4 regions of the Shewanella sp. ECSMB14101 genome follow, and region 1 is predicted to be linked to each of the others. Evidence: predicted binding sites of a transcription regulator. Region 1 holds the regulator's gene; each other region holds the start of a gene.
The links. Region 1 encodes sigma-54, which starts transcription at its own class of promoters, with help from an activator protein. Its sites were predicted from a motif close to GTTGGCACGNNNNTNGNNT; they were not measured.
Positions count from the first base shown of each region.

Region 1 (3,121 bases):
ACCTCGCCAAGAGCTATAAGAGTCGTGCCGTTGTCCAAGATGTGAGCCTTACAGTCAAAACCGGGCAGATCGTCGGCCTATTGGGACCAAACGGTGCCGGTAAGACCACCACCTTCTACATGGTGGTCGGCCTAGTACAGAGCGACAAGGGACGCATCTATATCGATGATGACGACCTCACCCTCGACCCCATGCACCTTCGCGCCCGTAAAGGCATAGGTTACCTGCCCCAGGAAGCCAGCATCTTTCGCAAACTCTCGGTACGCGACAACATCATGGCCGTGCTGCAGACTCGCAGCGATCTGGATAACGATGGCCGCGAAGAGGAGTTGGAACATCTTCTGGAAGAGTTTCATATTACCCATATCCGTGACAGCCACGGTATGGCCTTGTCGGGCGGTGAACGTCGCCGGGTAGAGATCGCCAGGGCCCTGGCCGCGAACCCGAAATTTATTCTGCTCGATGAACCCTTCGCCGGTGTCGACCCTATCTCGGTCATCGACATCAAGAAGATCATCGAGCAACTCAAAAACCGTGGCCTAGGTGTGTTGATCACCGACCATAATGTGCGCGAAACATTAGACGTCTGTGAGAAAGCCTATATCGTCAGCCACGGTAATCTGATCGCCGAAGGAACACCCGCCGAAATCTTAGACAATCAGCAAGTACGAGCAGTGTACTTAGGTGAACAATTCAAGCTATAGTTAATCTTATAACCGGGCCATAAACTGAAACTAATATCAGATTGTGGCCATAAGGACTATCCTTTATATTTGTCCGGCCAATTAGCCAGAGCTTTCTCATTTTATAATTAGAAACAAGGGAATAGCAGTACGATGAAAGCGTCACTTCAGCTCAAAATGGGTCAGCATCTCACCATGACGCCCCAGCTACAACAGGCCATACGTCTGTTGCAGTTGTCGTCACTAGAGTTGCAGCAGGAGATCCAACAAGCATTAGAATCCAATCCGCTACTGGAGTTGGATGAAGAGCAAGAAGGCGCCAGTGCCGAACTACAAGATGATACCGCCGTCGACAATTTCGACAGCAAGTATGATGACAAGATAGAGCTGGATTCGAGTCAGGATAACTCAGGCGTCGAGACCTCAGACGCCCTGACTCAAGACTCTATGCCTGACGAGCTGCCGGTCGACACCACCTGGGACGAGGTCTATACCGCCTCCCCTAACTCCAGCTCAGGCGCCATGCGCGACGACGACATGCCTTTTCAGGGCGAGACCAGTGAAGGCCTATACGAGCACCTCGAATGGCAGAAGAATCTCACCCCTTTTTCCGATAACGATCTGGCCATCGCCACCGCCATCATAGATGCCATTGACGAACGCGGTTACCTGACCCAAACCTGCGAGGATATTCTCGAAGCGATGGGCGATCCCGAAATAGAACTCGATGAGGTCGAGGCAGTACTCAAGCGAGTACAGCACTTCGACCCCATTGGCGTGGCGGCTCGAGATCTCAGCGAGTGTCTGACGATTCAGCTGGCCCAATACAGCGACGATACCCCACATATCGCCAATGCACGCATGTTGATCAAGGAGCACTTGGATCTCATCGCTGGACGCGACTTCCGCCTCTTGATGCGCAAAACCAAGCTTAAAGAAGATGAGCTAAGAGATGCTATCGCCCTCATTCAAACTTTAAACCCCCGTCCAGGCCTAGCCATTACCGCCAGCCGCGACGAGTATGTGATCCCTGATGTGACCGTCACCAAGAAGAAGGGACGCTGGGTGGTCGAGCTTAATCCCGATAGCATGCCCAAGATCAACGTCAACCAGCAGTATGCGGCCATGGCGCGCAGTACTAAGAGCCAGGCTGACGGTCAGTTTATTCGTGGTCACCTGCAAGAGGCGAAGTGGTTCCTCAAGAGTCTTGAGAGCCGTAACGAGACACTGCTAAAGGTCACCAACTGCATCGTCGACTTCCAACAAGGTTTCTTCGAATTTGGCGAAGAGGCGATGAAGCCCATGGTGCTTAACGACATCGCCGAGGCAGTGGAGATGCACGAATCGACCATCTCCCGTGTAACCACACAGAAATATATGCATACCCCGAGAGGGATCTTCGAACTCAAATACTTTTTCTCTAGCCATGTCGGCACTGACGATGGTGGAGAGTGCTCTTCAACAGCAATACGGGCTTTTATTAAGAAGCTAGTTGCTGCGGAAAACCAGAAAAAGCCATTAAGCGACAGCAAGATGGCTCAACTCTTAGCTGAACAAGGCATTAAAGTGGCACGTCGCACTATTGCTAAGTACCGAGAGGCAATGCTTATACCGCCCTCGAATCAGCGTAAGAGCTTATAACACGTAACTGGAAACTGGAGGACTATCTTTATGCAAATAAACCTGACTGGGCACCATATCGAGATCACCCAATCTCTAAGAAACTATGTTGAAGAGAAATTCACAAAGCTTGAACGTCATTTCGATCAGATCAATAATGTGCACGTTGTATTAAATGTCGAAAAGTTGCAGCAAAAGGTTGAGGCCAAGTTACACCTCCGTGGCGGAGAAGTGTTCGCAACATCCGAACATGCGGACATGTATGCCGCGATAGACTCCCTGATTGACAAGCTCGATCGTCAGGTCATTAAACACAAAGAGAAGCTTACTAAACATTAACGATGGAACTGAGTACCATCCTGCGGCCGGAGTGCACAACCTGCGCCACTCCGGGCAGTAAGAAAAAGGTACTGGAGCTTATCAGCGACTTAGCCGCTGTCCAGTACCCCACCCTCTCCTCTCAAGAGATTTTTGAAAGCCTTCTGGCTCGAGAGAAAATGGGCAGCACAGGTATAGGCAATGGTATCGCGATTCCTCACGGACGGCTGACGAACATAGAGCAACCTGTGGCCGTACTGGTGAAGTGTGCTGAACCAATCGCATTCGATGCCATTGATAATAAGCCCGTCGATATCCTTTTTGCATTATTGGTGCCCGCAGATCAATGCGAGCAGCATCTCAGTACTCTGGCCGCCATGGCAGAGAAACTCAATGACAAGGCGATCATGAAACAGCTAAGAAAAACCAAGGATGAGTCAGAACTCTATCAGGTGATCACCCAATGAAATTGGTTTTGGTATCCGGACGCTCAGGGTCGG
Region 1 covers NZ_JSFF01000013.1:24,135-27,255, forward strand. The annotation lists gene lptB (LPS export ABC transporter ATP-binding protein) at 1-704, shown strand, start outside; gene NY07_RS11115 (RNA polymerase factor sigma-54) at 837-2,324, shown strand; gene hpf (ribosome hibernation promoting factor) at 2,355-2,642, shown strand; gene ptsN (PTS IIA-like nitrogen regulatory protein PtsN) at 2,645-3,088, shown strand; gene rapZ (RNase adapter RapZ) at 3,085-3,121, shown strand, end outside.

Region 2 (3,121 bases), on a different contig from region 1:
GCAGTTCGAAGGCACTTATCCAGCCATCGCGTATGGTGGCGACGATATAGCGGCGAAAATGACCATCGGGCGCCAAGGTGGCGATGGCCAGATGGTCGTTATTGTCGATTCTCAGGCTGTTAGTGCCGCGGTAGATCACCTTAGGATCGGTCACCTCGAAATAGGCGTATAGGTAACCGGCGTATTTACCCACCATATGGGTAAAACTGACATTAAGGGGCTTGCCGTCATCGGCCTTAAATAGCTGGTGGTCGGCGCCATAAACCAGGGCGCGATGACGATTGGTTTGCCACTCGCCTAATTTACCATCTAGGTGTATGGGACCGCTTAAAGGATAGGCGTAGAGATCCCGTCCTTTTTTTACCTGTGACAGGAAACTGGCTTGTTTGTCGAATAGCTTAGGGCGTTCGTGTAGCGCGGTGGCCAGCGCCTGTGTGGTCCCTTCCAAGGTTTTTTCCTGACCATAGCGCAGGTACTTTTCCATCTCCCATACATACTGGTAGCCCAACCAAGGCAGGCAGAGCAGAAACAGGGAGAGGATGGCGACCTTAGTGCGCAGGCCGATGGGCAGATTAAACATGCTTAGTCTTGGTTGTCCCAGCGATAACCCATGCCATATACGGTATCTATGCAATCAAATTCAGGATCTTGGCTAATAAATTTCTTACGGATCCGCTTTACATGGGAGGTGATGGTGCTGTCGTCCACATAGATCTTGGCATCTTGCATAAGCGCTTGGCGACTGCGTACATGTCCGGGGTGTTTGGCCAGGGCATGTACCATCCAAAATTCGGTAACCGTCAGCTCGATAGGCAGCTGTTTCCAGTAGACCTGAATACGGTTGACATCTATGGTCAGGTTGCCGTGCTCTATCATGCCATCCTGGGGGTTAGCGCCATTTTGGATGTCCGAGCGTCGAAATAGTGCCGCCAGGCGGGCGATCAGATGTGGAAAGCTGACATCTTTACTCAAATAGTCGTCGGCGCCGAGTCTCAACCCACAGACGGTATCGAAATCGCTGTCACGGGCAGTCAGAAAGATGATCGGCAAAGTGTTAGACATGGCTCTGAGGGATTGGCACAGGGTAAAGCCGCCATCAATCTCATTTTCCAGGCCAATATCGATGATTGCCAGATCCGGTAAACGAGTATTGAAGGCTTCCATGGCGCTAGGGCGGTTGGCATAGGCCTGGACACTATAGCCTTGCTGCTGTAGCACCTCTTTGTAATTCTCGCGGATAGCCGCTTCATCTTCCACTATTGCAATACGCTTCATTATCTATCCAATACAGCTTCGTGTTTCTGGGAAGTGACTATACAGCAAATTTTCGGCGAAAAAAGTGGTGTGGCTAAAATGCCATTTTGTTGCCACATTTGGTCGCTGCATCGTCATTTTTGCACCCCTGACTTGCCATTTCACTGTTATTTAATGACCTCATCGACAGGAACCACAAGGTTCTAAATAACCCATCCATGTCAACTTGAGGAATTTCCCATGAAGAAGCAGATCATTGCCGTGTTAATCAGTGTTTCGTTATTTGGCAGCTCAGCGGCCTTCGCTGCCCCTAACACTCAAGCGACAACCGAGGTATCGAGTGATAAAGAAGCGCTGATCGGCGTTGGATCAGGCATAGTGCTGGGCGCCGTGGTGGCAGGCCCTGTGGGCGCGATCATCGGCGCATTTACCGGCGGCATGATAGGTCAGACGGTGGCCAATGACAGTGAGATTAAACAGCAACAGACGGCACTGGCAGAAAAAGAGTCTCGACTGATGGCACTCAAGCAGCAAAATGAGGCGCTCATGACGGTGCAGGAGGAGTATCAAGAGGCCAAGGTGGAGCTGGCCCAGCTCAGACAGCATCAGGGCACTCGTCTTGAGGAGTTGGCGCTCGGGTTGAATGTTCAGTTTAAAACCGGCTCCTCTACCGTTGAGCCCCATTTTCAGAGCCAACTCGATGAAGTAGCCGATGCCATGGTGATATCACCTCAGCTCAAGTTAGATCTTACCGGTTATGCCGACAGACGAGGTGACAGCAGCTATAACCAGGCGCTCTCTGAGCAGCGGGTTGCCGAGGTAAGAAGTTACTTGCTCGCCAAAGGGGTGGATGCATCTCGCCTTGACGCTAAGGCCTTTGGTGCCAGCGCGCCAGTGAAAGATGAACAGAGTTTCGAGAATGACTTTTTCGATCGCCGCGTGACCATCAAGTTAGTGCCAGGCGATACCGCGCTGGCAGCTAACTAAGTCAGGCCCATGAAGCAGCGTGTAAGAAGGAGAATTAAAATGTTGCCGCGCGCGAGTCTAAGGATATCCCAGACCGACCCTTGCCCCCCGAGGGGGGCTTTTTTTCCCCTAGGACGCCGCCTATTGGCGCGGCTATGGGAAGTGAACATTGCCCTGTTCGCCATGACGAGTTTAACTGCATTTGGCTTGACTACGATTGGCCTGACAACGCCGGCTTGGGGGCGGGCAATCCCTAGTGTCAGTGAAAGCCACTTTACTCAAATGAAGCAAGATGAGCTTGAGGTGCTTGGACAAGGCGTGCTGGAGTATCAGCTCGGTGGCGAGCTGGGTCAGAAGTCAGTGTCATCCACGGCGTTGGCTGTGGATACGCAAGTGAAGATGAATATCTCTGGCTGGATCAACCGTGTCTCAGTAAAGCAAATTTTTGTGAACGACAGCGACCACTGGCTCAATGGCCGCTATCAGTTTCCTCTGCCTCACGATGCGGCGGTCGATAGTCTGACACTGCAGATAGGTCAGCGCGTGATCGTCGGGGAGATCCAACCTAAGGCGGTGGCACGGCAAACCTTTGAGCAAGCCAAGGCCAGTGGTAAGAAGGCTAGTCTGGTCAGTCAGCAAAGACCGAATATCTTTTCATCTGAGGTCGCTAACCTTGGGCCGGGTGAGGCCTTAGTGGTGGAGATTGCCTATCAGCAGCAGGTGCGTTATCAAGATGGCGAATTTAGCCTGCGTTTTCCAACCGCCATAACCCCAAGATATGATCCAAACGCAAAGGCTAATCTGAGAGATGGCCAATCGGCATTCGGCAATAGAGGCCCTGAAACATCAGGAGAGCAGAAGCTCTATCTGGACGTGGTACTGGATGCCGGCATGACCATCA
Region 2 covers NZ_JSFF01000004.1:100,239-103,359, forward strand. The annotation lists gene pdsS (proteobacterial dedicated sortase system histidine kinase) at 1-580, opposite strand, end outside; gene pdsR (proteobacterial dedicated sortase system response regulator) at 583-1,275, opposite strand; gene pdsO (sortase-associated OmpA-like protein PdsO) at 1,495-2,241, shown strand; gene NY07_RS05370 (marine proteobacterial sortase target protein) at 2,365-3,121, shown strand, end outside.
Region 2: a site for sigma-54 is predicted at 1,354-1,372, ahead of pdsR (proteobacterial dedicated sortase system response regulator). Genes of this name have one in related genera too.

Region 3 (3,121 bases), on a different contig from region 1:
CGGCATTTGGCGAAGGTGAGCTGTTACAGGCCTGGAATCAGCAAGATTTTGAGTATCTGCAGCAGAATTTAATTGGTCACCTTATGATGAAGGCGAAGTTAAAACAGCCGCCGACCTGGTTTATCGGTGTCCTCGGGGAGGGCGATGAGATGCTGGTGGTCGATAATGAGACTGGCGGAGTCTGGGTAGAGGTGCCGGGTGAACTGCCCCATAGGCAACTGGCGGAAAGCCTGGAGGCCTTCATTGAAGGCCTGACGCCTAGGGTGAGTCCAGCGCAAAAGCCTCTCGAGGAGTCGCTGCCTGAGACTGATCATCCAGGGATCTGGCAGCGATTAAAGATGATGTGGCGTCACCTGCGGCCCAAGAAGTAAGGGGTTAAGCAGGCTAAGTGCTGGCTAACCGTCTAGAGATGATCCCAAGAGATGTTGGAGACGATACGGCAGTTATCGCACTTGAAATGGAACAGATCTAACAGCGGCGATGGTTGAAGCCAGTCTGTATTACCGCAGCGCGGACAGGGTCTTTGCTGCTCAGAAGCCAGACTCTCACCACCCACTCGATACAGATAGTAATAGGTCGGGATTTTGGTGAGGTATTCAATGCGCCCGCGCAGATCCCAGCCGCGGCGAAACAGGTCACTGTCGCAGCGGCTCAGTTCATCGAGGGCGGCGAACTCTGCCTTAGTAGCGGCGGCCATCTGCAGTTCATCACAGGCTTGCCATTCGGTTTGCCATTTGATCACCCGTTTATGGTCGCCATTAAAGGTGGCCGGGATCTGATACAGAGGAATAGGCTGCAGCGTATCGCCGTTGCGAAGGGGCGAGCACATATGTACATAGCTGGTATAAAGCAGTTGCCAGCTAGGGGGCTCTGTGCTGCTAACTTCTGAGTTAATATCCTGGCCAATATACTTCTCTCTGGGGTGCAGCAGCTTAGCTTGAGTGAGTTCACCTAAGGCAACATTAACCCAGGGACTGTTGAAGCGCTTCGCCAGACTGCTCTTTTCTGGTAACAGCAGACGGACTCTAAACTCCCCCTCGTTAAACGCCACGGCAAATTCGCGTCCTAATACCTGACCGTTGGCTCGGTAGGCTTCGAGCAAACCGTTGATTGCACGTTCGGCTGCGGTGATCGTGGTGTTGTCAAAACACTCAAATCTGAGTTCTACCACGTGCATTAAGATGCGTCCTCATTGTTGAGTCGCGCTTCAAGCTTGGCGATACGGTCCATTAGGGTTTCTTGATTAGCACTTAGGCGGCTGACTTCTTGCTGCAGCGCAGCGAGTGTGGCCTCCTCTTGAGGGGACTGTGTAGGCGCTGCTGGCGTGGCATTATTCAGTATTATGTTGGCGCGATCTTCGCTCGACATAGCCTTAAATCGTTGTAGGCCTTGTACCAGGATGGGCATGGGAAGAGAGTTACCCAAGCTCGCCTTAATCAGTGCCAGGCTGGGAGACTTACCAGCCAGACTTAATTTTTGTGCGGCGGCGAGCACCTGTTCGATAGGACTCATGGTTAGTTAAATTCCTTACTTTTTAGCATAGCTGACACACACTTAAGGATGAGTTGTTCATAACTTGTTGATATTTAAGTTTTTACTTTTTTGGCATACGCTTTGCTTTATCTGTGTCCAGTTATAATAGATAAACAGGACGTGAAAGTGAAAACAAAATTAATAACCGCATTAGTCTTCGGTGCTACTAGTTTAGCGCTATCTGGGTGTGTATTAAACGTGGGTGAAGGCGACAAAGGCTGGAGCAGTGGAAACTCTTGGGAGCGTATTCAAGAGCAAAATCGTGCCAATTTGTCTAAATTGACACTGGGGATGAGTCGAGATCAGGTGATGACCTTGATGGGGACGGCAGACTTCAATGAGGCTTATACCAAGGAAGATAAGGCGATCAATGTGCTTTACTACCGTACTCAACGCACGCGCGGAGACGGCACCACAACCAAGGATGAGTGTACGCCAGTCGTGATTAGTGATGATCGCGTTGTGGGCTGGGGCGAGAAGGCCTACCACAATATGTAATGTAAGCCGCTAATTAAAAGGCAAGCCTTTCGAGCTTGCCTTTTTTGATCGGTCAATATCTTACATCTATATTGGTGTCAGCGTTTTTATCTTAATTGGAAACCTGATTAGGCGCGCAGCTGAGCGTCTAAGTGATCGATCACCTCTGTCCATTGGGCATCTTCGGCCAAGGCTTCGGCTAAGAAGTGACGCTGAGCGGTATTCCAAAAAGGAGCCTGCGCAATATGTACGCCTTGGGCGATCGAGTGTTGTTTGAGGAATTCCTCTATGGCGTCGGGGTCACTCGATAGCCCGAGTTGGTCAAATAGGGCGGCTAGATCCGGTGGTGTAATATCCATTTTTCCCTCACTTAATTAATTGAAGAGGCGCTCTCATAAGTATGCAATAAATTGATAAAGTGTCGAATCGATTAAAGTTTGCACTTTTTTACAAGCTTGTTACATTGAGTGTTGTTGATCTGAATCAAGGAATAACAGCAATGACGCCAACAGACATCCCACCTGTTCAAGAAACCTATAAAGCTGTCTATTTAACTGCTGAAGACCTAAGGGTTGCCGCCTCTATTCTCTACAATGCCTACCATGATGATCCCTTTTTTATCGCCGCTCTGCATAAGGGGGACAAGGCGCAATATGAGCAGAAGTTGCGTGGTGCTATCCGTGAAGAGTTACACACCCTTTGGCAGGAAGAGCAGGCGCTGATAGGTCTGTTTGACCAAGATCGTTTAATCGGCTTGGCCTGTATCGTGACTCAGCAGGTACCGCTGGGAGAGGCCAGATATTGGCATTGGCGACTCAAGATGCTGTTAAGTACGGGGTGGCAGTCGACTCAGGCTTTAATGAAAAAAGAATCATCGATTCTTGAGCATCTTCCTAGCACCCACTGCGGTATCTTGCAGTTTATCGCCGTGACCCCCATTGAGCAGAAAAAGGGGTTAGGAAAGCGCCTTATCCAGGCGGTGATGAGTTGGTGTGATGAGCAGCCTGAGTTAGAGGGAGTTGGTGTTTATGTGACCCATGATGAGCATACACACCTATTTTCAACCATGGGTTTTGCACCCATAGAGCGATTGACCATAGGCAGCGTAGAA
Region 3 covers NZ_JSFF01000001.1:318,528-321,648, forward strand. The annotation lists gene syd (SecY-interacting protein) at 1-371, shown strand, start outside; gene NY07_RS01415 (Zn-ribbon-containing protein) at 404-1,177, opposite strand; gene NY07_RS01420 (hypothetical protein) at 1,177-1,512, opposite strand; gene NY07_RS01425 (DUF3192 domain-containing protein) at 1,660-2,031, shown strand; gene NY07_RS01430 (DUF2789 domain-containing protein) at 2,139-2,369, opposite strand; gene NY07_RS01435 (GNAT family N-acetyltransferase) at 2,510-3,121, shown strand, end outside.
Region 3: a site for sigma-54 is predicted at 1,602-1,620, ahead of NY07_RS01425 (DUF3192 domain-containing protein). Genes of this name have one in related genera too.

Region 4 (3,121 bases), on a different contig from region 1:
ATCTCAAACCTCTACAAATTCTGATTGACGTAAGAGAGCATCTGGTCGACGGCCGAGATCACCTTAGAGTTCATCTCATAGATTCGCTGACTCTCAATCAGATTGACCAGCTCTTCGGTCACGTTAACGTTAGAGGTTTCCAGCGCCCCCTGACGTATTGCGCCCATACCATCCAGTGATGCTGTCCCCTGAATAGGTGTGCCACTGGCGCCCGTTTCTAAGTAGAGGTTCTGCCCCATAGGATCCAGGCCACTCGGATTGATGAAATCAGACATACTCAGTTGACCCACCACTTGGTTTTCAGCCGCGCCGGGTGTCTTCACCGAGACTTCCCCTTCGGCGGACACCGTAATGCTCGTCGCATCATCGGGAATAGTGATAGCCGGTTGCAGTACATAGCCTGACCCTGGAGTCACGATTTGCCCGGTATCATCTAAGGTAAACTGACCATTTCGGGTATAGGCCGTAGTGCCGTCTGGCAACTGCACCTCGAAGAAGCCTGGGCCCTCAATCATCAGATCCAGTGAGTTATCTGTGGTCAGCATATTACCCTGGGTAAACATCTTCTGAGTCGCGACCACCTTAGTACCTGCGCCTATGTTTAAACCATTGGGCAACTTGGTATTGGAGGCACTGATCCCGCCCGCCTGATTCACAGTTTGATAGAGCAGGTCTTCGAAAACGGCTCGGCTTTTTTTGTAACCAACAGTGCTGGCATTGGCAACATTGTTGGAGATCACCGAGATATCTGTTTGCTGGGCATCTAAGCCAGTCTTACTAATCCATAACGCCGGATGCATAATCTATCTCCTAACTAATGCGCATTAATGACGAAGAGGCACGATCCATCTCTTCGGCGGTTTTCATCATCTTGACCTGCATCTCAAACTGTCGTTGCAGATCGATTAAAGAGACCATCTCATCGACGGCATTAACATTACTGCCTTCGATAGCGCCGCTCTCCACACTGACATTGGGATCGGCTGCGGCGACAACGCCAGACATTTGACGGAACAAGCCATCCTCGCCGCGCATCAGGTTTTGATTACCAGGGTTAACTAATTTGATACGACCGACCTCTTCGATCACCTCGGCCGTTGAGCCAAGCGGTCTCACCGAAATAGTGCCGTCTTGGGCAATCTCGATTTTTTCGATAGGAAGCGGTAATACGATAGGACCTGCGTCACCCATAATAGGGTTGCCTCTGTCATTACGCAGCAGGCCTGTTGTATCGAAACTCAAGCTACCTGAACGGGTATAGGCCTCGCTGCCATCGACAGCCTGCACGGCTATCCAGCCATCACCTTTTACCGCGATATCCAAGTCACGCCCCGTGGTCTTTATCGGTCCGGCGGCATAGTTGGCCGACGGATTCTCTGTCATGGAAAACACCCGCGTTGGCAACCCTTCACCAAAGGCCTGCATGGATCTGGCTTGCTCCATATCTGACTTAAAGCCATCTGTGTTGGCGTTAGCAAGGTTGTTGGCACGCACCGCCAGCGAATGCATATTCTGCTTGGCACCACTCATGGCGACGTAGAGTAATTTATCCACTTGCTGCTCCGTCAATGTTTCAACTAAAACTGTCTAATAACAGAACAAAGCAAACATCATGCCAAGCAATAGGATTCGTTGTAGGGGGAAGATCAAGCAGTTAAAAGCAAAGAAAGGACAAATAAGAGAAAGCGGCAAAAGAGGCGGAAATGTGTTGCCGCTTGGCAACACATCTCTCGGGGTAAGATTAACGGATTTGCAGTACCGTCTGCTGTAGCGTGTTGTTTACTTCCAGCGTCCGTGAGTTCGCCTGGAAATTACGCTGAGCCGAAATAAGGTCCACCAGCTCTGTCGTCAGATCGACGTTTGACTGCTCTAGCGCCGATGAGCGTATGCTACCAAAGGTACCGCTGTTGGCTTCACCCGCCAGTGCTGGGCCAGAGTCCAGACTCTCCTTCCAAGAAGTATTGCCGACTTGGGTCAGTCCCTGCTCATTTGAGAATCTTGCTAATGCAACGCGTGCTAAAGGAACAGTAGAACCATTGCTATAGCTGGCGTTGATCAAACCATCCGCGCCGACTTCCACGTTAGTCAAACGACCTACTGTGGTGCCGTCTTGGCTCAACTCAGTGACCTCAAATGGCGAGGCGTACTGAGTCGGGCTGTTAAAGTTCAGAGTGAGTGTCTGGGTGCCGTCAGTGCCTGGACCCAAGACGTTGGCGCCGCTCACGCCCAGCTGCTCAGTGGTAATGACGGCCGGATCGCTACCTGTATAGGCGCCCGTATCATTGAACGAGAGCACAGAGCCTTTCCAACCACCGGCATTAACGGCTGTACCACTTGAATCAGCTACGCCGTCACCTGTGGTATCACGACCATATGTACCCGCAGCGCCTGCCAAGTCAACCTGCTTGCCGTCTACCGCGTAGAAGGCCACCCAGTTACTGGTGCCGGTATAAGCGGCTTGCGGTGGACGTACGAAATAAGTCGTCAGAATATGTGGCTCACCCAATGAGTCATACATGGTCACCGAAGTCGAGTTATTGTAGGTGTCGGGATCGTTTGGATCAAAGGCCGCAGGATCTAAGGTTGACTCACCCGCATTAAGGTTCATCTGAATGCCAATGTTGTCAGTTTTCTGCGGACTGCCGGCAGTGTCGGGGATCTTAACCGGCTGAGTGGTGGTTAAACTCACCGACGTCGAGTTACCATCTTTATCCACCGGGAAGGTTTGCAGATAATTACCGGCCGAGTTAACCAGATAGCTGTCTGCATCGACCTTAAAGGCCCCTGCACGTGTGTATGAGAGATCTTGTGAACCCACTTCAGAGGAGGTCACAAAAAAACCGCCGCCATTGATCGCCATATCCAGCGCGTTACTGGTAAATTGCAGACTCCCCTGCTGGAATTGCTGCGCCACCTGCGCCGTAGTAACACCGCCACCGACTGTCGTTTTGCTGTTGGCAAAAATTGAGCTGGCATAGACGTCGGCAAACTCTGCGCGCGACTCTTTAAAACCTGTGGTGTTGACGTTGGCTATGTTATTCGCCGTGGTATTGAGATCTTTTTGCGCCGCCGCGATACCACTCAATGCAATGTTAAATGACATAAATCACCTCACTAAAAA
Region 4 covers NZ_JSFF01000005.1:6,809-9,929, forward strand. The annotation lists gene flgH (flagellar basal body L-ring protein FlgH) at 1-2, opposite strand, end outside; gene flgG (flagellar basal-body rod protein FlgG) at 12-800, opposite strand; gene flgF (flagellar basal-body rod protein FlgF) at 811-1,554, opposite strand; gene flgE (flagellar hook protein FlgE) at 1,742-3,103, opposite strand.
Region 4: a site for sigma-54 is predicted at 1,602-1,620, ahead of flgF (flagellar basal-body rod protein FlgF). Genes of this name have one in related genera too.